DNA from 4 places in the Paenibacillus sp. FSL H3-0469 genome. Region 1 is predicted to be linked to each of the others. Evidence: riboswitches for the same ligand, from Rfam matches in the RefSeq annotation. Region 1 holds a riboswitch; each other region holds the start of a gene.

Evidence for each region. A riboswitch is a leader RNA that binds a small molecule or an ion and turns the genes downstream of it on or off. The one in region 1 is predicted to bind thiamine pyrophosphate.
Region 2: it holds a riboswitch for thiamine pyrophosphate, as region 1 does, so the genes downstream of both, NSS83_RS30435 (thiamine phosphate synthase) here and thiC (phosphomethylpyrimidine synthase ThiC) in region 1, are expected to answer to the same signal.
Region 3: it holds a riboswitch for thiamine pyrophosphate, as region 1 does, so the genes downstream of both, NSS83_RS21940 (ABC transporter substrate-binding protein) here and thiC (phosphomethylpyrimidine synthase ThiC) in region 1, are expected to answer to the same signal.
Region 4: it holds a riboswitch for thiamine pyrophosphate, as region 1 does, so the genes downstream of both, NSS83_RS00770 (ABC transporter ATP-binding protein) here and thiC (phosphomethylpyrimidine synthase ThiC) in region 1, are expected to answer to the same signal.

Annotation. Positions count from the first base shown of each region.
Region 1 is NZ_CP150302.1:4,647,243-4,654,741, reverse strand. Features, by position in the region: gene NSS83_RS20610 (DUF1858 domain-containing protein) at 1-143, opposite strand, end outside; gene thiC (phosphomethylpyrimidine synthase ThiC) at 307-2,007, opposite strand; TPP riboswitch at 2,160-2,266, opposite strand; gene trxB (thioredoxin-disulfide reductase) at 2,316-3,269, opposite strand; gene NSS83_RS20595 (tetratricopeptide repeat protein) at 3,318-4,766, opposite strand; gene NSS83_RS20590 (ribose-phosphate pyrophosphokinase) at 5,024-5,971, opposite strand; gene hisJ (histidinol-phosphatase HisJ) at 5,994-6,821, opposite strand; gene hisIE (bifunctional phosphoribosyl-AMP cyclohydrolase/phosphoribosyl-ATP diphosphatase HisIE) at 6,836-7,499, opposite strand, start outside.
Region 2 is NZ_CP150302.1:7,001,503-7,009,001, reverse strand. Features, by position in the region: gene thiH (2-iminoacetate synthase ThiH) at 77-1,198, opposite strand; gene NSS83_RS30445 (thiazole synthase) at 1,228-1,992, opposite strand; gene thiS (sulfur carrier protein ThiS) at 2,023-2,226, opposite strand; gene NSS83_RS30435 (thiamine phosphate synthase) at 2,266-2,889, opposite strand; TPP riboswitch at 3,019-3,121, opposite strand; gene NSS83_RS30430 (hypothetical protein) at 3,177-3,713, opposite strand; gene NSS83_RS30425 (SDR family oxidoreductase) at 3,873-4,745, opposite strand; gene NSS83_RS30420 (amidohydrolase family protein) at 5,036-6,199, shown strand; gene NSS83_RS30415 (GNAT family protein) at 6,217-6,744, shown strand; gene NSS83_RS30410 (S-layer homology domain-containing protein) at 6,822-7,499, opposite strand, start outside.
Region 3 is NZ_CP150302.1:4,969,156-4,976,654, reverse strand. Features, by position in the region: gene NSS83_RS21960 (MFS transporter) at 1-373, shown strand, start outside; gene NSS83_RS21955 (hypothetical protein) at 422-1,885, shown strand; gene NSS83_RS21950 (sigma-70 family RNA polymerase sigma factor) at 2,069-2,680, shown strand; gene NSS83_RS21945 (hypothetical protein) at 2,655-4,055, shown strand; TPP riboswitch at 4,128-4,238, shown strand; gene NSS83_RS21940 (ABC transporter substrate-binding protein) at 4,388-5,461, shown strand; gene NSS83_RS21935 (MTH1187 family thiamine-binding protein) at 5,513-5,806, shown strand; gene NSS83_RS21930 (ABC transporter permease) at 5,803-6,564, shown strand; gene NSS83_RS21925 (ABC transporter ATP-binding protein) at 6,645-7,469, shown strand.
Region 4 is NZ_CP150302.1:162,300-169,798, forward strand. Features, by position in the region: gene thiM (hydroxyethylthiazole kinase) at 1-631, opposite strand, end outside; gene NSS83_RS00760 (ABC transporter substrate-binding protein) at 656-1,717, opposite strand; gene NSS83_RS00765 (ABC transporter permease) at 1,714-2,490, opposite strand; gene NSS83_RS00770 (ABC transporter ATP-binding protein) at 2,471-3,241, opposite strand; TPP riboswitch at 3,375-3,477, opposite strand; gene NSS83_RS00775 (TetR/AcrR family transcriptional regulator) at 3,544-4,200, opposite strand; gene NSS83_RS00780 (DHA2 family efflux MFS transporter permease subunit) at 4,352-5,872, shown strand; gene NSS83_RS00785 (amino acid ABC transporter substrate-binding protein) at 6,058-6,912, shown strand; gene NSS83_RS00790 (amino acid ABC transporter permease) at 6,912-7,499, shown strand, end outside.

The DNA of each region.
Region 1 (7,499 bases):
AGGGTCATGAATCGTCCTGCAGTCTGCAGCATTCCAGGCTTCGCAATATCACGGAACCCCAGCTCCACCATGATCTCAACCACTTCCGGGTGCCTGGTTACCAGCTCAAAGACCGATTCATCCAGCTTCAACGGTTTGCTCATTCTTTTGCACACCTCACTAATGAGAATCCTTCTCAGGTAACAGCTTAGCATAGGGTACGGGGGTGGATTGTGATTGTAATCACTAACTGTAAAAAGACTATCCCCGCAAGCCGCTCAGCTTGGGGGATAGCCTAAGAATATTATGATTCCGCTGTATTAGCAGCTAAGTTACAGTGATTTTCTCCACCCTATGGGAATTACGGATATCATGCGAAATCCGCATGCTGCAGAACTTAGGTCCGCACATCGAACAGAAATGCGCCTGCTTCGCCCCCTCCGCCGGAAGGGTCTCGTCATGATACGCAAGCGCCCTTTCCGGGTCCAGGGAGAGATGGAACTGGTCGCGCCAGCGGAACTCGAACCGCGCCTTGGACAGCGCATTGTCCCGGTCCTGCGCTCCCGGATGCCCCTTGGCGAGGTCTGCGGCATGTGCAGCAATTTTATAGGTAATGACGCCTTCGCGCACATCATTCTTGTCAGGCAGGCCTAAATGCTCCTTTGGGGTAACATAGCACAGCATCGCTGTTCCGAGCCCCCCGATCATCGCTGCTCCGATGGCTGAAGTGATGTGATCATAGCCGGGTGCAATATCTGTAGTCAGCGGCCCGAGCGTATAGAAAGGAGCCTCCCGGCAAATCTCAAGCTGCTTGTCCATATTCTCCTTAATCTTGTGCAGCGGCACATGCCCCGGACCTTCGACCATGACCTGAACATCGTGCTTCCAGGCTAGTAGCGTCAGTTCTCCCAGCGTCTCCAGCTCGGCGAACTGAGCTTCGTCATTGGCATCGGCGATAGAGCCGGGACGCAGGCCATCCCCCAGTGAGAAGGCCACATCATATGTCTTCATAATCTCACATATGTCTTCGAAGTGTGTGTACAGGAAGTTCTCCTGCTGATGGGCCAGGCACCAGGCCGCCATAATCGATCCGCCCCGGGAGACGATACCGGTCATTCTCCGGGCAGTGAGCGGAATATAGCGCCGCAGCACCCCTGCATGAATAGTAAAGTAATCCACCCCCTGCTCTGCCTGTTCAATCAGGGTGTCACGGTAGAGCTCCCAGGTTAAGTTCTCGGCAATGCCGTTCACCTTCTCCAGCGCCTGGTATAAGGGCACTGTACCGACCGGCACAGGAGAATTGCGGATAATCCACTCCCGGGTGGTATGGATCTTGGAGCCGGTGGAGAGATCCATAATGGTGTCAGCCCCCCAGCGGGTTGCCCAGCGCATCTTCTCCACTTCCTCTTCTATAGAAGAAGTGACCGCAGAATTTCCGATGTTCGCATTGATCTTCACCAGGAAGTTACGGCCGATAATCATCGGCTCGCTCTCCGGGTGATTGATATTGGCCGGAATAATAGCACGGCCCGCAGCCACCTCATCCCTTACGAACTCCGGCCGGGTATTCTCACGGATCGCAATATACTCCATTTCCGGTGTGATGCTCCCTTGCCTTGCATAATGCAGCTGGGTCACATTACCGCCTGCATAGGCCCGCCGGGGATTCCTGCTCAGTCCTGGACAAGCTTCCGCAGCTGCCCCTTCTCTGCGGATTCCGTTATCCTCCGGCCGGACCGCCCTTCCGGTGTATTCCTCCGAATCACCACGCTCCGCGATCCAGCTTGAACGGTGCGGCGGCAGCCCTCTCCGAATGTCCGTCTCCTCCGCGGCATCCGTATAAATACCGCTTGTGTCATAGACACGCAGCGGAGCATTCTCCTCTTCCCCGGCAACGCCTTCGGTTCTGCTGAGGCTGATCTCCCGCATCGGAACCCGGATATCCGTGCGTGAGCCCTCCACATACACTTTACGGCTGGCGGGGAATCCGGACAGATCCACCTCGCCGTTCTTCATTATTTCTGGCATTCTAATCTCCTCCTATTGGCTCTAATGAGCTTGTCAGATAAGATTTCACGCAGCAGACTGAGCTGAAGAATCTATAGATTCTTACAAATCAAAAAGCCGCTCCACCTGGAGCGGCTTTATTAAAGGAACAGCCAAATAAGACTGTATTCAAAAAAAGTCCGACTCCACTTTCCTACGCTGGTATAATCCAGATCAGGTTCAAGGGTCCGGAAATTCAATTTTCCCGTCTCAGCCTATTCAGGCTCCCCTAGTGGGTATCTTATCTAATTAAATACATTTTACCTGTGCGGGTAATTCTTGTAAACCCGTTATTTGTCCAGCGATTCGCTCCAGTCGTGCACCATCGTGCCTTCCAGGAACTTCTCGGCATCCATGGCGGCCATACAGCCGGTTCCCGCTGCTGATATCGCTTGACGGTAACGGGTATCCTGCACATCGCCGCAGGCGAATACACCAGGGATATTGGTCTCGGTAGTACCCGGGTTCACCACGATATAGCCATTAGCATCCGTATTGATCTGCCCGCCCAAGAAGGCTGTGTTCGGCGTGTGTCCAATGGCTACGAACACACCGTCTGCCTCTACCAGCTCTGTCAGACCTGTCTCATTATTAAGCACCGTAAGACCCTTCACTCCGGTCTCCCCTACCGCTACTTCCACCGGGGTGCGGTTCAAAGCCCAGGTTACCTTGCTGTTATCACGCGCCCGGTCCTGCATGATCTTCGAGGCACGCAGCTCGGGACGGCGGTGAACCAGCGTTACGCTGGACGCAAAGCGGGTCAGGAAGCTGGCTTCCTCCATGGCGGAGTCTCCGCCGCCGACGACGACAATCTTTTTATTACGGAAAAAGAAGCCGTCACAGGTCGCACAGGTGCTGACCCCGCGTCCCACATTCTCCTGCTCGCCCGGGATGCCCAGATATCTTGCAGAAGCCCCGGTTGAAATAATAACCGACTCTGCTTCCAGTACACCCATCCCGTCCACGGTTACCTTGAACGGGCGCTGTGAGAAGTCCACCGACTCCACCCAGCCGTTCTTGAATTCAGCGCCGAAGCGTTCCGCCTGCTTGCGCATATTGTCCATCAGGTCAGGACCCAGAATCCCTTCAGGGAAGCCTGGAAAGTTCTCCACTTCTGTCGTCGTTGTCAGCTGTCCTCCCGGCTGCAAGCCTTCAATTACCAGCGGGCTCAGGTTCGCACGCGCCAGATAAATCGCGGCAGTCAGCCCGGCCGGGCCTGTTCCGATTACAATCGTTTTGTACATTACATTGGCCTCCTTACAAGTGGTGTGTGTCTTAGAACAACAATGGCTTCAAATACGGGTAGTGGACGGCGTTAAGCCGCCGGTTCCGGGCAGTATCCCCTTGGGTCCGGGAGCAGCCACAGGCTCCTGCTCTTCACCCGGCGAGCTGCCGGCTTCATTCAGGTTCTCCCCGATCAGCCGCTGGAGGCTGAACAATGCTGCCTCCTGCAGGCGGTCCTCCTGCAGCGGCTCCTGCTCCAGAACTCCGCGCAGCACCTCGGACATCTCCTCGTCCTCAATCCAGCGAAGCGCCTCGGTCACCTGGAGCTTCGTAGCGGAATCGCCGTAGCGCAGCGCCCAGAAGAACGAGGCGCGCAGCAGCGGATTATTCCGCACTTCTTCAGTGAACCTGCCTGTATTGCCCTTCCACTGCTTCAGCTGCTCCTGGAAGGGCAGCTGATAATTATAGCTGACAGTAGGCATCGGATGGCCTTCTGCCCGGACCTGCTGGAGCTGGGACAGGAAGAACGCCGGGACAGCGGAAGCAGGGTCCAGCTTGGCTGCCTGTCTCCAGTAGCGCAGCGCCTCATCATGTCTTCCGCTATTGCTTGCCGCCGCCGCACAGTAATGATACAGGCCGGCGTCTCCGGCGACCTCCTCATCCTTCAGCAGACGGCGGAAATGGCTGTAAGCGGCGGTATGCCGGCCCAGGATACCCATGGTTGTAGCCATTTTGAATACATGCTCCTGATGGAACGGCACCGTTGCTTCAAGCATCCCCAGCAGCGTCTCAAGCTGCTCCTTGTCCCCTGCATACTGCAGGAAGATGGCCATATTGCACAGAGCGTGCAGATTGCCGGGGTCCTGCTTCAGCACCTCATTCAGACATTCCTTCGCCTTGGCAAACCGGCCCATATAGAAATGGGCAAGTGCCAGATTATTATGCGCAGCCAAAAAATCCGGAGTGCTCGCAGTGATCTCCTCCAGCAGCTCTACAGCCTGAGGAAACTTGCCCTCCTCCAGCAGACTGCGCGCCCGGTCATGCTCTACAACTCCCTCACGGCTGCGGATACGCACCAGCGGAGCAGGCCGATTCAGCTCATATTGCAGGAGCTCCATCAGTTCTTCGGATTCGGTCATGAACTCGCCGTCTGCATCCTCTTCCAAGTAAATGACCAGCGAACGCTCCGCCTCTTCAAAGCTTTCCATATTAGCGAAGTTATTAGCCATATAGAAATGGCATTCCGTCATAGCGGGGTCGATCTTCTCCAAAACATGGATAAGAATCTCGTTAGATGCGGTATAATTGCCCATCTCAGATAATATACCCGCCATATTGCAATGATTCACCGGATTATCCGGCTCATATTCAACAGCTTTGCGAAAATTTCTTAATGCCTTATCATATTGAAAGCGGTCCAGCGACCGAACGGCTCTTTCAAAGAAAAAATTGGCATCCAGAGTGACCGGAATGATATTACTGTTCTCCGCGACATTCTCTGAAGTTCTCTCAATCATGGAAGCAAGGCACCTCCCTTTTGTCAGCTTCCCTAGCCTTACACCTTACCTGATCGTTTCCATTTATGGTCTCGGCTGTCTTCTTCACACAGTATACCACATGTGGCAACGAGATTCTCAATCTCAAGAGAGTGCTGACGGGAGGGAAAAGCTCAAGTGGAAACGGCTTTGCTGTCCTTTCAGGGACGGCACCCGTTTCAGCGAGAAATAGAAGGATTGGTTATCGTCATCTCATTCACAAAAAAAAGACGCGGGAGTTAAATCCCTGCGTCTCTAAACAGCTTATCTATGGAACCGCCCTCGATGATAATACGCGTGGCTTCAGCCAGCATGGGGGCTACCGAAAGCACTGCGAATCTGCTGGAATGCTCGTCCGGCAGGGCAATGGAATCGGTAATGACAATCTCGTCGATATTGGGATGGTCCATCCGCGCAAGCGCATCTCCGGAGAACAGTCCGTGTGTAGCACAGACGATGCTGTTCCGCGCACCCCGCTCCTTCAGGCCCTCCACCACATTGACGATAGTCGTTCCCGTATCAATAAGATCCTCGATAATGATCGGCGTCCTGCCTTCCACATCACCAATGACATGGGTGATCACCGATTCATTATGAGCCGGACGCTTCTTGATCATGATAGCGAACGGCGAATCCAGACGGCTGGCCAGCTTCTCCGCCATGGATGCGCGTCCCGCATCCGGGGAGACCACGACCAGATCAGTAAGACCCTTCACCTTCAGATAACCGCTGATCAGATCAAGTGCGGTCAGATGATCGACCGGAATATTGAAGAATCCCTGTATGGCTGCGGCATGCAGATCAATGGTAATTACGCGCGTTGCACCGGCGGTGGTCAGCACATCCGCTACCATTTTGGCCGAGATCGGCTCACGCGGTGCAGATTTGCGCTCCTGCCGGGCGTACCCGTAATAAGGAACGATAATATTCACCGTTCTGGCCGATGCACGCTTGGCGGCATCAATCATGACCAGCAGCTCTACAAACAGCTCGTTAATCGGATGAGCCAGGGATTGCACCAAAAATACGTCGCAGTTCCGGATGCTCTCTTCATAATGCACATAAATCTCGCCGCTTTTGAAACGGGTCAGCTTGATCTGGCCAAGCGGAGCACCAAGGCGCTCCGCAATATCAGCGGCAAGCTTCGGATTCGACGAACCGGAAAAAATCCGTAATTGATGATGCATAGTACCCTCCTGGGATTATAATTTATAATGCTAACGGCACATTGGTACGGCGGCGTCCTTCAAAGACGGCCAGTTCGCGGAAGCCGGTGCGCCAGAGCATGTCCCGGGCCTCTGGTAAGCCGTCTCCCAGCTTCATGGGATCATGCGCATCAGAACCAACCGTGAGCGGAATGCCCAGCGCAAGCGCCTGGACGAGCACATGCTCTGCCGGGAACATCTCGGCGCAAGGCTTGGTCAGCCCGGAAGCATTCAGCTCCATGGCGATTCCGCTGCGGGCGATGACCTTCAGCGTATCCAGCTCAAGCGCTCTGGCCTCGGCCAGGCCCTCCGGCGTCCGGGGGCCGTAACCGAACCTTTTGATGACGTCCATATGTCCTATAATATCATATAATCCCGATAACGCCGACTTCTGTACAGCATCATAATAACGGCGGTATACCGCCATTACATCCTGGCCTTCCCAGCCATGGGTCTGCCGGTGGTCGGTAATATCCCATTCTCCCAGGAAATGCACCGAACCAATCAGGTAATCCCATGGATAAGGTGCCAAAAGCTCGCGGATCTGTTCCTCATATCCCTCAATATAATCCGCCTCCAGCCCGACCCGCAGCTCAATCTTGCCCCGGTAGCGTTCCTTCAGCGTCAGGCATTCCTCCACATATCGCGGAAGCTCCGCAAGAGGCATAGCCATCTCGGGATAGTAGTGGTCCGGATCGACATGGATTAGCGGCAGATGATCCGACAGCCCGAGCTGCTCAAGCCCCAGAGCGATGCCCCGCTGCACATACTCCTCCAGCTTCCCGACCGCATGGCCGCAGCGTTCATGATGGGTATGATAATCGATGTGCATGCTGAAAGCTCCTCCTAATCGCGCCGCGGCCGTTCATGGCGGGCGCTTAGCTCTTCCAGAATCTCATCCAGCGGAAGCTTGCGCTCCTGCAGCAGCACGAGCAGGTGATAGATCAGATCGCTAACTTCCAGGCGCAGCTCGGCATTATCTTTGTTTTTGGCGGCAATGATCGTCTCGGAGGCTTCCTCACCGACCTTCTTCAGGATCTTGTCCACGCCCTTGTCAAACAGATAGGTGGTATACGCTCCCTCCGGACGGTTCACCTCACGCTCAGCAATGACACGCTCCAGCTCACCGAGTACCGCAAACCGGCCGCTCTCTGCTTCAGCAGCATTCACGGCAGCCCCGGCAGTCTCCGTTACGGTTGCCGGTGAATCTAGCGGAATCTCGCGGAAGAAGCAGCTGTTCTCCCCGGTATGGCAGGCCGGACCCTCCGGCACTACCTTCACCAGCAGCGTATCGCTGTCACAATCGTAATGGATCGAGGTGATCGCCTGGGTATTGCCGGACGTTCCCCCCTTATGCCACAGCTCGCTGCGCGAACGGCTCCAGAACCAGGTCTGGCCGCTCGTAAGTGAGCGCTGCAGCGATTCAGGGTTCATATAGGCGAACATTAATACCTCCAGCGTGCGTGCATCCTGAATGACAGCAGGCAGCAGGCCTGCTTCATTCCAGCGG
Region 2 (7,499 bases), 2.4 Mb from region 1:
TAAGTTCATTCAGTTAGTCAGGGCAGTTTAACTTACATCCAGTTTAGTCACCTTAAACTAAGCCACATCAGCTTACCTACCTCAAGCCAAGCGGCTCGGACAGGATATCCCAGTCCTTGAATACCGGCTGGAGTCCTTGCGAGCGCAGCATCTCGGCTATCTCGGCCACGCTGCGGTTGTCCGAGATTTCAAACTGCGGGGTGCCCCCTTCGAGGGAATGTCCGCCCACTTCGGTGGATACCCCGGCGGACATCTTCGTGATGCCGAGCTGGACCAGATGATCGCGCAGAGCGGCAGGCTCGCGTGTAGACAGCGAGATGCCGGAGCGCGGCAGGAATAAGCGGTACGCCAGGATGATCTGCACCAGCGCCCGGTCGGTTACATCGCTTGCGGGGTTGAATTCGCCTAAGTAAGGCCGGAATCTGGGAATCGACAGCCCGATTTCGCATTCCGGGTACTTATCCTGCAGATACCTCGCATGCAGCGCAGTCGCCAGCGCCTCCTGCCGCCATTCGTACATGCCGAGCAGGGCCCCGATATTCACTGAACGAAAGCCCGCTTGGCAGCCCCGCTCGGGAGCGTCCAGCCGGTTGCGGTAGACGCGTTTGGGTCCTTTTACATGCAGCGCTCGATAAGTCTCCTGGTGGTAGACCTCCTGGTAGAGCGTCAGACCGTCCACGCCGGCTTCCCGGAGTTCAGCATATTCGGCTGTCGAGAGCGGATTCACTTCAATGCTGACAGAGGAAAAATAGCGGCGCAGCACATTCACGCAGTCCCTCACATAACCGGCCGGGCTGTCTCTCCGGGATTCCCCGGTCAGGATCAGAATATGGCGCAGGCCCGTGGCTGCGATGGTCTCTGCTTCCCGGGCGACCTCCTCCAGCGTCAGTTTTTTGCGCGGAAAATCATAGATAGAACTGAAGCTGCAATACGTGCAGTGATTCACGCAGAAATCTGCAAGATACATCGGGGTAAACAGCTGCATCACATGGCCGAAATGCGTACGCGTCAACCGGTGCGCCTTATGTGCCATCTCCTCCAGATAAGGCTCCGCTGCCGGTGACAGCAGGGCCATCAGCCCTTCTTCATCCACCTGCTCTGCACGAAGCGCGCGCTTCACATCCTCTGCCGTATAACGGCTCCATAGCGTCCCGTAAGGAAGCTGCTCCAGCCGGGCCATCGTCTCATAAAAGCTCATAACCGTTCCTCTCCTCCCTATTCCATCTGTCAGGCCAAGAATCCGGTCAACGGTGAAGAGGCTGCCGCCGTCTCCTCCACAGGGCCCAGTCCGGCGAGATAAGCTTTGCGCCCGGCGGATACCGCATCACGGAAGGCTTCTGCCATCAGCAGCGGATCTGAGGCGGTGGCAATCGCTGTATTGAGCAGGACCGCAGCAGCGCCCATCTCCATCGCCTCAGCCGCCTCGGACGGTCTGCCGATTCCGGCATCCACGATCACCGGCAGATCCGTCTCGGAGATCAGAATCCGGATCAGCTCCTTGGTCTGCAGCCCGCGGTTGGACCCGATCGGTGCCCCTAGCGGCATCACAGCCGCAGCCCCCGCTGCCTTCAGCCGCAGGGCAGCGGACAGATCAGGACTCATGTACGGAAGCACCACGAAGCCCTCTGCTGCAAGGATCTCGGTCGCCCGGATGGTCTCCATGTTATCCGGCAGCAAGTATTTCTGGTCATTGATGACCTCAATCTTCACCCAGTTTCCCAGCCCCGCCGATCTCGCCAGCCGGGCAATACGTACCGCCTCTTCTGCGGTGCGCGCACCAGAGGTATTAGGCAGTAAAGTCATATGGGATGGAATATGGCTGACAATATTGTCACTGCTCTCCGGGTCCACCCGGCGCAGGGCAACGGTAATGACCTGTGAGCCTGAGCGCGTAATGACCTCGGGAATAAGAGTGTTACGGCTGTATTTTCCGGTGCCAATGAATAGTCTGCTGGTTAGAGTCACGCCGCCAATCATCAATGGATCTTGCATCTTAACGCCTCCTGGGATAAGTCTTTGTGTTCAGCCTCCGCCTACAAAATGAACCAGCTCAATCCGGTCCCCTTCATTCAGTAACGTATCGCCATAAACCTCTCTTCCGGCAAGCTCGCCGTTCAGCTCGACAATGACCAGCTTCCCGGCCCACTCGGGCCGGGCCAGCAGATCCGCCAGCGTCCGGCAGCTCTCTTCCACCCTCTGGCGGGTCCCGTTAACGGTCACAATCATGCCTGTTCACCTCCTGCTGTGCCTTTTACTTGATCCATATCATGGGTTACAAGACTGCTCTGCCGCCCTGTGAACCGCTTCCCTATAAGCACGGGCTGCTGCCACCGGGTCAGGAGCTCCGCAGATCCCCGACATGACAGCAATGCCAGCCGCCCCTTGGGCCAGCACCGCTCCGGCATTGCCCGGGGTAATCCCTCCGAGCGCAATCAGCGGTATGCGGTTCCAGCGGACAGCCTCGGCCAGCTGCTCCAGTCCGCGTGCCTGCTGTCCGGGCTTGCAGGCCGTAGGGAACACATGCCCGTAGAGGCAGAAGTCTGCTCCCTGCCTTCCAGCTTCCGCCGCCTCTTCCTGCGAGTGGACCGATCTGCCGATCCGCAGGCCCGGTGCAAGGCCGCGCACTGCGGCTGGCGGGAGGCTATGCCAGGCTAACTGTACACCGCCTGCCCCGGCGGCCAGGGCAACATCGATCCTATCATTAATGACCAGCTTCGATGGCGGTACTCCGGCCTGAAGCATCTGCTGCGCCGCCGCCAGCAGTTCGCGGGCGGGCATGGATTTTTCGCGGAGCTGGATATAATCCACCATAGAATGCACCGCCGCGGCCCATTCAGCCAGCGCTTCAGGCGGTAGCCGCCCATCCGAGACCGCATGAATTTCGTACAACGACCTTCCCCTCCCGTCTGTTCCAGCTCACTCTGCACCACTCCACAACACAAAAAAGACCGCCCCCCGTAAAGGAAGCAGTCTGGAATAGAAACAGGAATACCGGCACTTGCCGTATACCCCCGCTGCAATATTCGTTCTCCACTTCCCTACGCTGGTATAAACCAGATCAGGTTCAAAGGGTCCAGGCAACTACGCCCGTCTCAGCCTTGCGGCACCCCTAGTGATCGTTCTATGCGGTTGTTTCGTCTTGCTTGTTGTATATTAGCATATTATTCCTCTTAGGGCTATTCTTTCGTAGATTTTACTTCAATTACAAAAACCACAGATGAACTCCCTTCTGAAAATTTACCATCCTCGGTTGTCCAGAATGCTGATATGCCATAGTAATAAACGCCTTGTTCTTTTGGAGCATTAAAAGAGCCGTTCTGCAATGGAATTTGCACTTCTTTATCATCGGCAAATTGCTGAACGGTTAACCCGCCGGGTGCCGGTTTATAAGTAAAAGCAACATGGATCCCCCCCTCAGGTTCTATAACAGTGGGAGTAACCCCCTGTACCATGGATTGTCCTCCTATATAATCCGCACATCCTAATTTCCCCCAGCAATAGCTGCTTTGGGTAACCGGAATTTGGGTTTTCCCGGAAGTAACAAGGGGTAGCGGCGGTGATTCCTGTGTAATTCTAACCCCAATGCTTTTTGCCTTTCCTTCCAATCTTGTATTTGCCACAAGTCTCCCTGCAAAAGGAGTCAAGTAAATGAACACTACCAGAAAAACAAAAATCCCCGCTGCAGATAGAATGAATCCTTTTTTTCTAAGCATCCCAATCCCCTTTTCATATCCAATTAACTAAATAGACGGAAATATATTGTAATAGTTACAAGCGCAGAAAAAAAGCCTGCCGGCAAGCGGTTAGGCTTTTTTAAAAATAGAATTTATATGTTGCACACAAATCTGCATCCAGATCTTATTCTACACCCATCAGCCGTTGACAACCTCGCCGCCGTTCACATGCATCACCTGTCCGCTCACATAGGAGGAATCGTCCGAGGCCAGGTATACATAAGCCGGTGCCAGCTCTTCAGGCTGTCCCGGGCGCTTCATCGGCTGGGTGCCGCCGAACTCACTGACCTTCTTCGCGTCAAAGGTTGACGGAATCAGCGGGGTCCAGATCGGTCCAGGCGCTACCGCGTTCACGCGGATGCCTTTATCGGCCAGATTCATCGACAGCGAACGGGTGAAGCTGAGAATCGCTCCCTTGGTGGACGAATAGTCCAGCAGCTGCGGGCTGCCGCGATACGCCGTGATGGAGGTGGTGTTTATGATCGTAGCACCTTTTTTAAGATGAGGCATGGCTGCCTTGGTCAGATAGAACATGGAGAAAATATTCGTCCGGAACGTACGCTCCAGCTGCTCTGCCGTAATGTCCTCAATCTTATCCTGCGGATGCTGCTCTGCCGCGTTGTTGATCAGAATGTCGAGCTTGCCGAGTCCTTCAACGGTTTGACGAATCAGGCTCTGACAGAAGCATTCGTCCCCAATATCCCCGGCGATCAGAATGCATGTTCTGCCCTCCTGCTCCACCTGGCGCTTGGTCTCTTCCGCATCCTCATGCTCGTTCAAGTAGGAGATCACTACATCCGCTCCCTCCTTGGCAAAATGAACGGCAACCGCACGCCCGATCCCGCTGTCGCCTCCGGTAATGAGCGCGGCCTTGCCCAGCAGCTTGCCTGCTGCCTTATACGCCGGTGTCTCAAACTCCGGGAGCGGGTTCATCTCACTCTCAATTCCCGGGCGTTGATCCTGTACCTGCGGGGGCAGGGTTTTGACAGGTTGTTTGTTAGTGTCTGGCATAATCCATTCTCCTTTCGCTGTCCACAGTAATGTTGATTAATCATGTTAGCATGGCTTAAGGTCTGGTGTTTATGCATCAGGCAGTGTGCCTGCTTGGCTGTACGTTATGTTACTTACCACACTTGGCAGCCGCCCAAACAACCAATCTTCATTCACCGGCACCTGTTGCGGAACGATAGTACGGTAAGCAACGAACGTTTCCAAAAAGAATATTATCTATATCCGCTAGGGGGAAAGCCCTATACTTTGTGAGGAAAGACAACTACCTTAACGGAGAGGACGCTTCCACCATGGGAAATGAGCGCATCTTGCTGGTGAACGGAACGGTAATCGATGGAACCGGACGGCCGCCGCTGCATCATACAAACATTGAGATTGTTAATGGCCGCTTCGGCACCATAACACAGCAAAGTGACATTAACGGGAGATCCGGGCCTGACTCCGCAACTAAAGTGATCGACCTGGAGGGTCTGTTCGTTTTGCCGGGGTTCATTCACACCCATGCCCATACAAGCTTCAAGTACATACAGAATGAGCCGCTGCACGGATATCATACGGAATATTTGGCCGCGTGCCTTGCAGAAGGAATTACTACGATCCGCGATGAGGGAATGACTACGGCAGCATCGATTGACGATGTAGTCACACATACGCGGCAGCTGGAGAGCGGTGCTTTTCCCAGAATTCTTACGTCTGGCAAGGTCTTCACGGCTCCAGGCGGTTACGGTGGTCAGGAACCTATCGGCGTAGAGAGTGTGGATGAGGCGCGGCTTAAGGTCCGTGAAGTCCTGGAACAAGGAATACATTTCATCAAAACAGCGCTGGAAGACGGCTACGATCCTGCTACCGCCGGACTGCCCCAGCTGAATCAGGAGATTCTTGAAGCGATCTGCCGGGAGGCCCGGAGCATGGGCACTTACGTATCTGCTCATGTTACAAGTGCGCGCAATCTTCAGATTCTGGTGGATGCTGGGATCAGCGATGCTGCGCATATGATTTACGACCGGCTGGACGATCAACTGATAAGGCAAATGGTGAGCAGGAGCATCCGAATCGTCCCCACACTCACCGTACTCCAGATGTTCCAGGACAAATTCGGAGCGCCGCTGCTGGAGCAAGGCCTGGATAATCTCTGGAGATTTATTCAGGCGGGCGGGGAGATTGGCCTGGGGGATGATTTTATCGAAGAAGCTCCTCCGTGGTACAGAGCCGGTATGCCGTGGAAAGAGATCCAGCTGTTAGGACAAGCCGGCCTCTCCCCGATGCAGATTATTATGGCCGCCACTTCATCCGGTGCCAAAATCTGTAAGCTGGATCATGAACTCGGTACCATTGAGACAGGCAAGAGGGCCGATCTGTTGGTCGTCGGGGGAGATCCGCTGGCGGATATTAATAACCTGCGTCAGGTCATATGCGTAATGAAAGACGGCAAGATCGTATCGAAATCATACTAGCAGGAGGGTATTGCAAAATGAATGCAAGAATCACATTATCTCCGGTCACCCCGGACGATATCGATTTCATCACAGATCTGGAGACCAGCACCTCGCTCTGGCCCTTCGAGGATATGATTCCAACCGACAAGGAGGCCGTCCGGAAGACTGTGGCGGAACGAATCCATAGCGACTGGCACAAACAATTCGTGATCCGGCTCGCCTCCCCGGAGGCAACCCCTGTAGGGGAAGTGCATATACACTGGTATGTGAAAGAGCGCGAGAGCTGGGAACTGGGCTACAGTCTTTTCCCTGAATACCGGGGGCAAGGCTACTGCACTGAAGCAGCGCAGCTGGCCTTGAAGCTTGCTTTTGAAGAATGGAAGGCCCACAGAGTCGTGGCTATGTGCAATGAATACAATACCTCATCCATCCAGGTGCTGGACAGGTTAGGGATGGTCCGCGAGGGGGTATTCCGGGAAGAAATACACTGGAACAACCAGTGGGTCAACCAATACTTTTATGCAATACTGGACCGGGAGTACCTGGGGCGTAAAGGGATATAGATCTATACAGACAGCAATGCTGATCACAATGCTCCTCATGACGCCCCTTAGAAAAGAGCAGCCCTTCATTCAGAATTCTATTCTTCTTTCACGATTACATCCAGAACTCTGCCTGTTCCCGTAACCTTCGTTGACGTATTCAGAATAGCCTGAGTAACCGTTGTCCCTTCATCCAGCTCTATCTTAAGCCCTGATGCTGAGGCCGCGGTCTTAACCGTGCGTATGGAGCCTTTTTGCAAGTGGAGGATGGGTCCTTTGGCTTCAATGTTCACGTCTCCGAAATTTCCATTAAGTGTCACTACGAGTCCGGCTGCAAGGCCGGATGGCAGATCAATATCTGTGAGCACGGCACCAGTACCCTCACCCTCCTCCAGAATCACACTAGATTGTACTGACACCGCCTTCACCGATGTTGCACCTTCGGTTACCAGGCGGGCAGTTCCGCTCTTCTTCTGCACAATCACTTGGTTCAAGGTTGTGTTCTTGAGCTTCACTGAGGGATCTCCGCTACCCTGTATGATGACCTTGCCAAACACTTCAACACTGTCCAAGTCCACCTCTCCGTTGCCAATTCCTTCTTCCAGAACCAGGTCTCCAAAAATCTTCAGATTCTGCAGCAGCACATCATAGCCGGATACGGTGACATTGTTATAGTATTTGATGGCTCCCGGCTCAAAGCTTCCGAGCCCCTCAGAATGACTGATATTTACACTCTGCAAGCCGCCGCTTGTGACGTTGTAGTAATCCAGCAGTGC
Region 3 (7,499 bases), 320 kb from region 1:
CGCCGGTGTTATCGCCGAGCGGATTTCCTACCGCATCTATGTGCTCGTCAGCTGCTTTGCCGCTTTGCTGCTGCTTATCATTTTCCCGTACGCCGGTCACCGGCTTGCCGCCTTTGCGATCATTCTGCTGCTTGGCCTGTTCATGTCCGGCATCTTCTCGATCGCACTGGTCTTCTCCAGCAAGCTCCTGCCCGGCGCAGAAGAATCGACGCCCAGCATTATGATCGCCTCCGGCGGAATTGGCGGCGCGGTGCTGCCGCTGCTGACCGGCTGGTCCATGGATCATCTGCAGATCGCCCAGACCTCGGGACTTTTGGCCGCTTTTGCCGCCTTATTATTTCTGTTAAGTGTGACCGCCTGGAGAATCGGGTAATTGGAACTGACAAGGTTCATATTCTGCGAATAAGGATGGAATTCATATATGGCTGAACTGCTGGCTGAACTGCAATCCGAGCCCACTCTGCATACCGCCTTGCTGCAATTCATTTTCCCCTTCTCGATCAAGCCTGGGCAGGATAAAGAGCTGATAGCAAGTCTGCAGAAGGACGGGTTTACGCGTTTTTTTCTCGACAACAAGGAACTGGAGAATGCCTATTACGGAGAAGGCTACTGCGTGTCCCATGAGAAAATGGAGCGCAGCTATCTGCCGTTTGCCGCTCATGTGCTGTTTCCGCGTGAGAAGGACAGCGATTCCTTCCGCCGCTTTTCCCGGGTAAACGATCTGCAGTGCCGGCTGGAAATGCTCTTCCAGTCTGTTGATTTCCGGATTCTGTCCACCGATGTGTTCCTCTGTCCGTTTGAGCTGGGCTTTCTGACTATAAGAGTGGCTATCGAGGAGGAGAACCTTCCCTTCAGCACCGTGCTGGAATTCGCCGACCGGTTCCGTACATTGGAGGATGTGTGTCATCAGGATAAACATACCTTTATCCATTGTCAGGAGAAGTCCTTCGGCCGGGTGGAGGATTTCGTGTTCAAGAATCTCGTCTCCGGCCTAGAGCCGTTTCTCGACCCGGCCGAAATTGATGGCGCGTATTTCGAGACCCTGCCCTTTTTCGTAGATGAACGGATGCTGGTGCAGGCCTTCTATGGCTTCAACCGTGAGGAAAACCTGGATGAGATCAGTGTCAGGCTGCGCTACCGTGCCTCCCAGCTGGATGGGCTGAATCTGGAGGGCAGGCCTTTTACCAGCGCGAGTGATCCTGAGTATATCGAGCAGTACACCCGTGAGCATTGCTATAACCGCTGGGGGCCGGACACCTATTATATGACGAACGAGCAGACCTTCTGCTGCCTGAGCCGGGCGAAGCCCGATATTGCCACGGAGCTGGCCAACCAGATGTACGGAGAGTATTATTATGGGCTGCTGCTGAGTATATTTCATAAAATCGTACTGCTGAAGCTCGCCAATCTGCATTCCCGGCTGCGCATCAACCACGATTACGACGAGATCGAGAATCTGATCTTTCTGATCAACAAATTCTCGGCCAAATTCTACTTCCTGGAGCTGATTTCGCAGTCGCAGGGGCGGGAGATTTTTTTTCAGCTGCGTAAGGTGTATGGCAATGATGCCCTGTTCGATGAGGTGAAAATGACCCTGAATGACCTGTTCCAGTATCAGGACAAATTCCAGGCCAAACGGCGGGATACGCTCCTGATGGTGCTCACCGTGTTTACGGTCATCAGCGGGATTTACGGGATGAATCAGGTGATCGAGGATCTGAAGGGACAGATCGACTGGAGCAAAATGCTGGAGTACTCCGCGTTCGAGTATCTGGCTCTGTTCCTGACCTTCTCCGGGATCACCGTCAGTGTCGGCTTAACGCTGAGAGAGATCTGGAACGGCATCCGCAGCCGCCGCAAGAAGCGGCATTATACGAGGGATTAAGACACATCCGAATAGATAAACAAAAAAACAGCGATGCTTCCGCCAGGGGAGTATCGCTGTTTTTTGGTACGCATTCAGAGATCTTGTGAGTGATTTGTCTGCCATCAAGCGTAGTAACCAGTAGTTAGACATAATCAGCACTAGCTTCCACCTGAGGGATGGGAAGAATTACCGGAGGTTCATATGACACCTAAAGACTATGACAGCCTCTCCTGGCCCGGCAGGTTCAGCAGAGGAGATAAGCAGGCACTTGCCGATGCTATGGATTACTATGGAACGGATGTGCTTAGGCTGGTCAAGCGCATTCTGGGCGGCTGCGGGCGGGCAGAGGATGCTGAGGAATGTGTCAGTGATGTATTCTTAGCTGCCTGGAACAACATCGGACAGTACGATCCTGATCGGGCCTCATTCCGCACATGGATTCTAATCCTTGCCAAATATAAGGCGCTGAATCTGCGGCGTAAATTACAGCCCGGGCTTGATCAGACGATGGGCGAGGCAGCCATCCCCGTCCGGAGCAGCAGCAACACCGAGCAGGAAATTCTGCGGCGTGAGGCAGCGGAAGAACTGCTGCACCATATCAAGCAGCTTCAGGAGCCGGACCGCAGCCTGTTTCTGCGCCGGTATTATCTCTATGAGAGTCTGGATGAACTGGCTGAGGCTTTTGACTTAACGAAAAAAGCTGTAGAGAACCGGCTGTACCGGTGCCGAACCATTCTGAAGCAAACTCTGCAGCAGACTAAACCAAACAGAGAGGAGGACTTAGGCCATGAAGAAAGAGTTGACCACCGGTGAGCAGGAGCTGTTCGATCAGCTCGATGCGCTGGAGTTCAGTGAAGCGGAGCTGGCCTTGAACACGCTGACCGCCGAGCCTCAATCAGCCGCTCCATCGGAAGAGGAGCTTGAAGCCATAAGCAGAATCAAAGTGCGCACCTTGTCCCGGACCGGGACCGCTCCTGACGTACAGCGCCGCTTGCCTTCCGTCCGCAGAAGCCGCCGGCAGGCTTATACCGGAGTTGCCGCAGCCCTTCTGCTTGGCGCAGGGCTGGTGTTCACTTCGCCCAGCGTCCAGGCGGGCCTGAAGCAAGTGTTCAGCTTCTTGCCCGGCCTTCACACCGTAGTGGAGAATAGTCCCGACAGCCCGTTATATGTGCTGAAGAAGCCTTTCACCGCTGCTGTAGGTCGGGGTGAACTGACTGTCAACGCTATCCTTGTGCAAGAGAACCGCGCAACCATTAATCTTCGGGGGCAGAAGACTCGCATTATTAATGAATTTCAGGCAGACATCGGAGGAACCCGCTATACCTTCATGTTCAATTCGCGAACTTCCTCTGGAGGTCTCGACTGGGATGCAAGCTACAGCGCTCTTCTTCCCCATGATCTCACTTTACAGGCTGAAGAAGCGGTAACCTTATACATTAATAGCACGGTCATTGGACCGCTTGTCCTGGGGCCGCCGCAGACCGCCGATGACCTGCAGCAGCTCGGGGTCAGCGATGTCCAGCAGGATGTGCGGGTTTCCGCTTTTCCGGTACGGCTGGGTGATGGGCTTGTCCGTGTTGAACTGGTCCCGGCTCTTCAGAAAACCGCATCCGCTGCATCTTCTTATACACTAGAGCCGCTAATGCCCTGGAATGGCACCTATGTCGAGAATGCAGCAGGAGTAAAAGTCTCTACCGAGCACTCTCCATCCTCTATAGGCTACTATTCTGAGCTCTTGTTCCGTGAACAGAAGGAAGCCGGAGGACATCCTTATACAGTCGTCATCCCTTACATCGAGGTATCCGATCAGGAAGCCGTCTCCCAGAAAGTTACCCTGCCGCTGCCCGCTATCGGAGAGAGCAGAACGCTGGATATTACTGCTGAGATCGCCGGATATCCGGTAGACTTCACCCGCATCACCCGCAGCAGTGAGACAGAGGTCAATGTAGATATAGACTTGAAATTTAACCCGGCGGGGGCAAAGTCACTTACCCATTTCTCTGTCAGCTATCCGGGCTCTAAGGAGCCTTATTCCTTTGGGTGGGAGGAGAGTGAAGGCACACCGCGTGTCATGAAGACTCTTAACCTGATTACAGAGCCGGGCGCGGATAAGCTGCGTTTTATACTTTCGAAGCCCATTTTTATATGGAAAGGTCCCTGGACTCTGCCGCTCAAACTGGAGGATTAAGACAGAGAGGGTGGACAACGGCGGGGCTGCCGTCTATAATACACCGTAAGAACATAGCAATACCTGTGAACTTTATAGAACCAGGGGTGCTGGAATTGGCCGGCTGAGATTGTATCCCACAAGATACTGACCCTTATACCTGATCTGGATAATGCCAGCGTAGGAATCTTCATTCGGCACAGTGCCTTAAGCGGTACTGCAGCTGAAGTCCCCTCACGCAAGTCACTGGCGTCCCGATCATCGGGACGCTTTTTTGATTCTAAGGATGTACAGGAATAAGGTTTCTGTAAGCTCTGAAGACCAGGGGTTGCTGGAAGGAGAGAGAAAGAGAAATGGGAGTCAAAAAAACAGTCACACTACTGCTCAGCTCCATGCTGCTGCTCACCGTAGCGGGCTGTGGCGGAGGGAACAACAGCGGCAATGCGGGGGCCAGCGCACCTGCTGCCGGGAACAGCACGGCTGCACCTGATGCAACCGCAGCCGCACCCACGGATGCACCTAAGGCTCTGACCCCGGTCAAGATTGCCCTGGACTGGACACCGAACACGAATCATACCGGCCTGTATGCTGCCAAGGAGTTGGGCTATTACGCGGAGGAAGGTCTTGATGTGCAGATTGTACAGCCTGGCGCTGCCGGGTCCGATACGATGGTCACTTCCGGCGAAGCTCAGTTCGGCATAAGTGCCCAGGAAGCCCTAACCCTGGCCCGGCTGCAGGATGTGCCGCTGGTGTCGATTGCTGCAATCATTCAGCATAATACCTCCGGTTTCGCGGCTCCGAAGGACCGCAATATTAAGACGCCGAAGGATTTCGAAGGCAAAACCTACGGAGGCTGGGGCTCCCCTGCGGAGCAGGCTGCCATGAAAGCCATCATGGACCCCGAAGGCGGGGATGTCTCCAAGGTGAAGCTGGTGAATATCGGCGAAGCGGACTTTTTCACAGCCGTGAAGCGGGATATTGACTTTGCCTGGATCTTCTATGCGTGGACCGGGGTAGAGGCCGAGCTGCGCGGCGAGCCGCTGGATATGCTGTATCTGAAGGATTACGCTCCGCAGCTGGATTACTACACCCCGGTGCTAACCACTAGCGAGAAGGAAATCGCCCAGCACCCTGAAGTGGTGAAGGCCTTCCTTAAGGCTACGTCCAAGGGATATCAGTACGCGATCGATAACCCGGAAGAAGCCGCGACGGTCTTGTCCGATGCTGTACCTGATCTGGACCCCAAGCTGGTGCTGGCCAGCCAGAAATGGCTTAGCCCGAAATACAAGGACGACGCCCCGCGCTGGGGCGAGCAGAAGCTTGAAATCTGGAAGAATTACGCCGACTGGATGTACGGCCTGAAGCTGCTGGATAAGCCGCTGGATGCGGAGAGCACGTTTACGAATGAATTTTTGCCGGAATCATAATCAACCCGCATAGCGGGAATCTTATACTTAACTTGAGAGGAAGGATTCATCATGGCTAATACATTGCTCAGCATTCAGGTCATTCCCAAGACACCGAACAACGAGGATTCTATCCCTTATGTGGACAAGGCCATTGAGGTCATTCAGAAATCAGGCGTGAAGCATCAGGTGAATCCGCTGGAGACCACGATGGAAGGCGAGCTGTCCGAGCTGCTGGATATTGTGCGTGACATGCATGAGGCGCTGATCGCCTCCGGCAGCCCGAGTGTCATCTCACAGATCAAGATCGCCCATAATCCGGGCGGCATCAGCATGGATAAGCTGACCGAGAAATACCGGCCGTGAGAAGCACCTGGAAGCTAGTGTGGCCGCCCTTTGTGGCGGTCCTCTTTTTTGTCGGGATATGGCAGTTATCGGTTATGCTGTTCGACATCCCAGCCTACCAGCTGCCCAGCCCCGCAGATATCGCGCGTGAGTCGAAGAACAATGCCTCCGGGATCTGGGAGCACACCGCCGCCACGCTGCGGCTGACCCTGATCGGCTTCCCGGTCGGCACAGGCATCGGCCTGCTCACCGCCTTGCTGCTGCATCTGCTGCCCTGGGTCAAGCGGGCGATCTATCCGCTGCTGATCCTCAGCCAGAATGTGCCCTCCATTGCGCTGGCCCCGCTGCTGATTATCTGGTTCGGGTTCGGCCTGCTGCCCAAAATCATCCTGATCACCCTCGTCTGCTTCTTCCCTGTAGCTGTTGCAGCCATGGGCGGGCTGGCCCAAAGCGACCGGGTGATGATGAATTATATGAAGATGGCCGGTGCGGGCAAGTGGCAGATCTTCACCCGGCTGGAGCTTCCCGGCTCCCTGCCCTCCCTGTTCTCCGGGCTCAAAATATCCGCCACCTATGCGGTGATGGGTGCAGTGGTGGCCGAATGGATCGGCGCCGACAAAGGAATCGGCTACTATATGCTGCTGCAAAAGTCCTCTTACCGTGCGGACCGGATGTTCGTGGCCATCGCCATCATCGTGCTGCTGAGTCTCGTATTATTCGCGCTCATTGCCCTGCTGGAGAGATGGCTGGTGCGCTGGAAGCCGCGTAAGGATGCCTAATGTGTACAGAAGGATCATCCACAACAGAAGTAACCATAATGAACTGAAGGAGGCTGGGCGAAGTGTCTGAGCTTACGAGGATTGAACTGGAGAAGGCGGACGGAGACGGACGCCTGCGCACTCAGAGTGTGCCGCCTGCGCTGGAAGTCAGCGGCATCTCCAAATCGTTCACGCACCGCCGCCGGGAGACGCAGGTGCTGAATCAGGTGTCCCTGACTGTGGAGCCGCAGGAATTTGTCTCCATTGTCGGCCCGTCCGGCTGCGGCAAAAGCACGCTGTTCCATATTATCGGCGGCCTTACGCTGCCCGATACCGGAACCGTCCGCATGAACGGCATCCCGGTGACCGGGCAGCGCGGCAAGATCAGCTATATGCCGCAGCAGCCCGCGCTGTTCCCGTGGCGCAGCACGCTCGACAACGTCCTGCTTGGCGCCGAGCTGCAAGGCGCCCCGCCGCGGGAGGCCCGCGAGGCAGCGCGCCACTGGCTGGCGAAGATCGGCCTCGGCGGCTTCGAGCGGGCCTACCCGCACATGCTGTCCGGCGGCATGCAGCAGCGGGCCGCCTTCCTGCGGGCCATGCTCGCGCCGCAGGAGCTGATGCTGCTCGATGAGCCGTTCAGCGCACTCGACGCGCTGACCCGCGAGCAGATGCAGCGCTGGCTGCTGGAGCTGTGGGAGGAGAACCGCCGCTCCGTGCTGTTCATTACCCATAACATCGAGGAGGCGCTGCTGCTCTCCACCCGCATCTACGTTTTCTCCGGACGGCCCGGCTCCGTCCTCCATACCGTGGAGGTCCCCTTCCCGCGTCCGCGCCGCGAAGAGATCGCCGATTCGCCGGAGTTCCTGCGGATGCGGCGCCAGCTCTCCCAGTGGATGCGCGAGGAGCAGGCGAAGAGCCAGACATAAGGAGCAAGCTGCTGCTAAGGTGAAATTGCA
Region 4 (7,499 bases), 3.3 Mb from region 1:
CCTCTAGCACATCCCCGCCGCTTACGGCAAGAAATGCGCCCACTACAGCACTTAGCAGGCAGCCGGTTCCGGTTACCCGGGTCATAATGGAGTGGCCGTTGCTGGCGATATAAGTGCGCTTGCCGTCTGTGATGATGTCTTCCTTGCCGGTGATAATCACAACACAGTTCAGCTTCTGCGCCGCTTTAATGGCTAGAGCGACTACATCGCCTTCGCCTGCTCCGGCATCCACGCCTTTGCTTGCCCAGCTCTCCCCGGCCACATTGGCAACCTCAGCCACATTGCCGCGCAGCGCTGTCAGCTGAAGCTCACTGAGCAGCCCCGCCGTAACGTTCGTGCGGTAGGCGGTAGCCCCGGCTCCAACGGGATCAAGCACTAGCGGCACATGGTGGCGGTTCGCAGCCTTCCCGGCCCGGGTCATGGAAGCGATGGCAGCTTCATTCAGCGTGCCGATGTTCAGCACAACCGCCCCGGACATGGCGGCGACATCCGCTACTTCTTCGATGGCATCGGCCATGAACGGCGAGGCTCCCAGAGCCAGCAGCCCGTTCGCTGTGAAGTTAGCGACTACGATATTCGTGATATTATGCACCAGCGGGTTCGCCTGGCGTACTTTGGACAGATAAGACATATGAATTCCTCCTGAAGGTATAATTTAAAAATTAATATAAGCATTCTTAATATCCACATCCGCTGCCAGCAAGCCGTTCTCCATCAGCCACTGGTTCACCTGCTCCCATGATGCGCTGTCCTGATAGCCGAAGGGCTGGGAACCGGCATCCATCAGCGGCAGCAGGATCTCCAGACTGCGCTGTTCAATCACTTCATCCAGCGGCGCGGTGTCCTCCTGATGGGCAAGCAGCAGCTTCAGCGCTTCATCCGGGTGACCGGCTACATACTGCTGGCCTTTTCTGATGGCATCCACGAATTTCTGATAAAAGCCCTGCGAATCCTGCAGTCCCTGCTCACTGGCGGCCAGCACCAGCTCATAATAATCCGGGACCCCGTAATCCACGGGATTGAAGGAGCGGACCGGATGGCCTTGCTGCTCCAGAATCAGCTGCTCATGGTTGATGAACCCGCCCATAATTCCATCCACCCGTCCGGTGGAGAGGGCAGGAATCAGCTCAAAACCGACATCCACCAGCTTGAGGGAGGAAGGGTCCCCGCCGTCGCTTTTCACCATCGTATTCAGCATCGCTTCATATAACGGAACGGAGGAATATCCGGCCAGCTTGCCTGACAGCTCTCCCGGGCGGGTAATGCCGCTGTCAGCGGCTACCATGAGATGATTCAGCGGGTGGCGCACCAGCGCGGCAATCGACTTGACCGGAATCTGCTCCCCCCGTGCCATCAACACCTGCGGCTGATAGCTGAGTGCCAGATCCACCTTACCCGCAGCAACCAGCTTCAGCGCATCATTGGTATCGGCCGGCATCTGAATCTCAACCTCCAGACCTTTCTCAGCGAAATAACCTTCAGCCTCTGCCGCATACAAAAAAGAGTGAACCGCATTGGGATACCAGTCGAGCATAATCGTTAGCTTATGGGCTGCTTCTTCAGCTCCAGTACCAGCCGGGGAGCCGGAGGCCGCCGGATTGTTCGTATTGGCGCAGCCTGCCAGGACAGGCAGCATACAGAGGAGCAGAGCGGACAGCAGCATGGCTGGCCTTGAAATTGCATGGTGCAGATAACGGGCATAGCGGATAGTAATCATGAATAACGTCCTCTTTTCTTCAGAATAATCTTCTCCAGTGCGGCGACTGCCAGAAACAGCAGGATACCGAGTAGAGATAATAAGACAACAGCGGCGAACATCTTGGCGCTCTGCAGATTCCCGGCCATTCTGCGGCTGAAATAGCCCAGCCCCCGGCTGCCCCCAAGCCATTCCCCGATCGTTGCACCAATCACACAGTACACAGCAGACAGCTTCAGTCCGGAGAAAAAAGAGGGCAAAGCCAGCGGAACGCCCACCTTCCCGAGAATCTGCCAGCGGCTCGCGCCGTAGGTAAGCAGGAGCTCCCGGTAAGCGTCCGTGTTCTTGGACAATCCGTCATAGGTGCCGATGACCACCGGGAAGAAAGCAGTCAGGAAGACAACGGCGACCTTGCTCCACAAGGTATAGCCGAACCACATGATGAACAGGGGCGAGAGGGCGATCAGCGGAACCGTCTGGCTGATGATCAGCAGCGGATACAGTGCCTTGGCCAGCGGACTGAACAGGTGCATGGCGATCCCCAGCAGGCTGCCGCAGATCACTGACAATGCGAAGCCTGTGAGTACCTCCAGCAGAGTAGCAGGCAGATGCACCCCGAATAACAAGCGGCGTTCCTCCAGCAAAGCCATGCAGATCGCAGACGGAGCCGGAAGAATGAAGGGAGGAATCAGGCCCAGCCGGGCTACTGACTCCCAGACCGCAAGCGCCAGCAGGGCGAGCAGGGCCGCCGGACCGTAATGCTGGAGCAATCTTCTAGGAGCGGCGGTTCTCATATAGCTTCAGCTCCAATTCCTGGCGCAGGGCGGCGAACTGCGGTTCATAGTTCAGACTGTGATGACGCGGACGGGGGAGACCGGCTGAGAATTCCTGCATCCCGCTGCCCTCTCTGCCGGTCATTAGATAGATTCTGTCACTGAGCAAGAGCGCCTCTTCCAGGTCATGGGTGATGAACAGCACCGTTTTGTCCAGCTCCGCCCATAACTCCAGCAGCCAACGCTGCAGCGAGCGCTTCGTAATGGCATCGAGCGCCCCGAACGGCTCATCGAGCAGCAGCAGGTCGTTTCCGGCCGCCACGGTGCGGAGGACCGCCACGCGCTGCCGCATTCCGCCCGACAGCTCCTGCGGATAAGCCGCTTCGGTCCCGTCAAGGCCGAAGCGGCGCAGCAGGGTGCGGATCTCGGCAATAGCGGCTGCTTTGGGCCGGCTGCGCTTGAGCTCCCAGGGCAGCAGACAATTGTCCAGTACGGTGCGCCAGGGCAGAAGAAGATCCTGCTGGGGCATGTAGGCCACACTGCCCAGCCTCTTCGCAGCTGCAGAGGACTCGGCTCCGTTCAGCATAATCCTGCCGCTGCCCGGCTCCAGCAGACCGGCGATGATTTTGAACAAGGTGCTTTTGCCGCATCCGCTTCCGCCTACGACAGAGATGAATTCGCCGCGCTGCACATTCATGGACAGCTCTGAGAAGACGGGGGTCCGGGACGAACCGGTCCCGAAGGCATAGGACAGATTGCTAATATTGATCATAAGACTATGTACGAAGCCTCCTTGAAATTGGTATAGATACTGTGCGGAGCACAAAAAAAGCCCCATTCATTCCCGGAGGCAATGAATGGGGCGGAAGGTACAGTCAGCTGCGGCCCTGTGACGGGAACCACTGATACATTCTGCTCCACTTCCCTCCGCTGGTATGATCCAGATCAGGTTCAAAGGGTCCGGAGCTTAAGCTCCGTCTCAGTCGGCCGACTCCCCTAGTGAATAATGTTGCTATTGAATTCGTAATTGCTACTTAATATACCACAAATTTCCCTCTTGTAAAGGGCAGGCGGTCAGCGCTTCGCCAGACCGGTCACGAACAAAGTGACGATGCCCCTGGAGATGTCCAGCTTGGAGGAGTGGTGCCGCTTCTGCTCATACAGGTACAGATCGGGACTGAGGATAGAGATTAAGGCCGTGGCCGCAAAGGCCGGATCAATGTCAATAATCTCACCACCTGCCGCAGCGCGCTCCAGCAGCTCTGTCATCATCACGCCCAGCCGCTGAAAAAAAGGATGCTCAAACTGGGTCAGCTGCTTCTTGCCGGTGAACTCGGCTTTGATCATATTCAGCAACTCGGCATATTGCTCTATGAAATCGGCAATCTGCTCAATGCTGCTCTGCAGCTGAGCGAGAGCCGGGGCTTCGCCGGCACTGGCAGCCACCTGCTGCTCCAGCCCGGACAGGAATTGGTCTGCGCTGCCCTTCAGCAGGGCAGAACAGATCTCACCCTTATCTGTGAAACGGCGGTACAGGGAGCCTTGCCCTATGCCTGCCCGCTTGGCAATGCTGTACATGCTGACCGCCTCAAGTCCGCTCTCGGTGAACAACTGGCGGGCAGCTTCAAGAATCCGCTGTACATAAGGATCGGCGGACATGGGCGAAGCGGATTCTATGGCTTGCGAAGCTGACGGCTGGAGCTGTGCAGCGTCGGTGTCTGGCTTTTTCATGAGAACCCCTTTCAGAAAAGAATTGACACAACGGACAATTGTCCGTAGACTATGAATTGCACTTACGGACAGTTGTCCGTTCACTCATTATATAGAACAATCTGCCCGCAGGTCAATGAAGAACGCGGACAGCTTTAGGAGGAGAAGAGACATGGATCAGACCTTGAAGCAGGAAGCCGATTTCCGGCTGTCCAGCATTCTGGTTCCGCTGCTGGCCATTATTGCCGGAGTATTTATGGTTGTGCTGGACAGTACGGCGATGAACGTAGCCTTGTCCAGGCTGGTGGTGGATTTCAAGACGGATCTGCATACGCTGCAGTGGGTAGTTACCGGATATATGCTGGCCCAGGCTTCAGTTATCCCGTTGTCAGGCTGGCTGTCTGACCGGTTCGGGGCCAAGACAGTCTTCCTGACGGCGGTAATTGTGTTTACGATAGGCTCGATTCTGTGCGCTACACCAAGCAGCGCCGAATGGCTGATTGTTTTCCGGGTCATTCAGGGACTGGGCGGCGGCTGTGTGCTCCCTGTAGGGATGGCCTATGTGTACAGACTGGCTCCCAAAAGCAAGGTTGGCGTAGTCATGGGCATTATGGGCATTCCCGTCCTGTTCGCACCGGCTATTGGTCCGGTATTGTCGGGCTGGCTGGTTGAATACCATTCCTGGCGCTGGATCTTTCTCATTAATATTCCGATTGGCATCATTGCGGTGCTGATTGGACTGCGCAAGCTGCCGAATGCGGCGAAGAACAGCGTGCCCGGCATGGATAAGCTAGGTATGGTTCTTGGCCCGCTGGCTTTTGCTTCGCTCACTTACGGAGTTAGCCAAGGCGCTCAGAGCTGGACCTCCGAGAAAACGCTGATCGGGCTGCTGCTGGGCGCTGTGGCGCTAATCGCTTTTGTCATCGCAGAGCTGCGCTCCAAGACACCGCTGCTGGAGCTGCGGATTCTGAAATCTGTAGATTTCACGACAGGAATCATCGTGCAATGGATCGCCCAATTCGGCTTATACGGCGCGTTATTCCTGCTCCCGCAATTTCTGCAGCAGGCCCGCGGCTTCGGCGCATTTGATACCGGTCTGACGCTGCTGCCGCAGGCGATCGCTTCCGGGCTGATGATGCCTATTGCCGGGATACTGTTCGACCGGATAGGTGTGCGCTGGCTCGTGGTCTGCGGCCTCAGTCTGGTCTCCGGCGCGTTATTCCAGTATTCCCATGTGGATCTTACCACGCAGAGCCGCGATTTGATTCTTCCGCTGATCATGTGCGGGGCCGGCATGGGTATGATGATGATGCCAATGAACACGCATCTGCTCAACAAGGCGCCAAGCCATCTGGTGAACCGGGTAACCTCGCTGACGAACTCGATGCAGCAGGTAATTACTTCGCTGGCCGTCTCGACGCTGGTTACCATTCTGACCGCAAGAACAACGGCGCGCGGCATAGAGATGCAGGAAGCGGCGGCGGCTGCCGGGAAAAGCACCGCAGGCGCTTCACAGCAAGCGCTGCTGCTGGCTAAGCAAACCGTATTATCTCAGGGCTTCGCGGACACGTTCCACATTATGATGTTTGTCGCGCTTGGCGGTGCGGTCCTTGGACTGCTGCTGCGCCGGGGCCGCCATGCCGGAACTGAACGTTCCAAGGAACAGGCGACGCCAGAAATCATGCACGTGTAGTAATGCCCATATAGAAGTAGAGCTTATGTAGTCCAATGAGAGCGATTCTCCTTTTCCCGGAGAGTCGCTTTTTGTGTTGATTTCTCTTCTGGAGATCCTGATGCAGGAGAAGAAATTGGGGCAAGCTAAGCTATGGAAATCAATATACGGTGTCTATAAAGAAGATACGAGAGGGGATTGATCGAATGAAAAAACTTAGTCTGACTATTATGCTGCTCCTGACCATGGTCACGGCTGCGGCTTGCGGAAGCAACAATACGGACAAGACAGCAACGGGCGGCAATACCGGGGCTGAGCCTACGGCTGCGGCTGCAGAGGGTGCAGCTTCCGGGGAGCAGAACACCCTGGAGGCCGTCAAAGCCAGCGGCAAGCTGCGCATCGGCACCGAAGGGACCTACGCACCGTTCACCTTCCATGATGCTGACGGCAAGCTGACGGGCTTCGATGTCGAGATCGCCGAAGAAGTGACCAAGCGCCTGGGTGTGAAGCCTGAGTTCATCGAGACGCAGTGGGACGGGATTTTTGCCGGGATGGATGCGAAGCGCTTCGATGTGATTTTCAATGAAGTCTCCATTACCGATGAGCGTAAAGTGAAATATGATTTCTCCGATCCGTATATTGTCTCCAAGGCTGTGCTGATCGTGCCGGAGGATAATCAGGATATTAAGACCTTCGCCGATCTGAGGGGTAAAAAAGCCGGCCAGTCGCTCACCAGCAACCTCGGCAAAATCGCCACAGACAACGGTGCCGAGATCGTATCGACCGAGGGCTTCAATCAGGCGATTGATCTGCTGACCTCCGGCCGGATCGATGCTACCGTCAATGACGGCTTGTCCTACCTCGACCTGAAGAAGCAGAAACCGGATGTCAAGATCAAGAAGGTGGATGAGATTGCCGAAGGCTCGCATAGTGCTGCAGTCTTCCTGAAAGGGAATGACGGGCTGGTACAGGCTGTGAACGAAGCGATGACTGCTATGAAGAGCGATGGAACCTACCTTAAGATCTCCGAGAAGTATTTTGGCGCTGACGTATCGAAATGATGGATGACCGCCAAATACAAATATTTCTCGATTCACTGCTGCCTCTGTTCAAAGCGGGGGTGGCTTTTACCCTTCCCCTTGCGGTAGCATCCTTTATTCTGGGGCTGCTGCTGGCGGTGATTACTGCGCTTGCCCGGCTGTCCTCCTGGAGGCTTCCGAGGCTGTTCGCCCGTTTCTATGTCTGGGTGATCCGGGGAACGCCGCTGCTGGTACAGCTGTTCATTATTTTCTATGGACTGCCCGCCGCCGGGATTGTGCTTGATCCGTTCATCGCCGCGCTTATCGGATTCACGCTCAGTGTCGGGGCCTATTCCTCGGAGATTGTCCGGGCTGCCATTCTGTCTATCCACAAGGGCCAGTGGGAAGCCGCGTTCTCTGTGGGGATGAGCCGGAAGCAGGCACTGCGCCGGGTGATCTTGCCTCAAGCTGCCCGTGTGTCAGTTCCGCCGTTATCGAATTCTTTTATTAGCCTGGTTAAAGATACTTCGCTTGCGGCCAGTATTACTTATGTTGAGATATTCAGAAAAGCCCAGCAGATTGTGGCGACCTCCTATGAACCTCTGTTGCTGTATTGCGAAGCGGCGCTG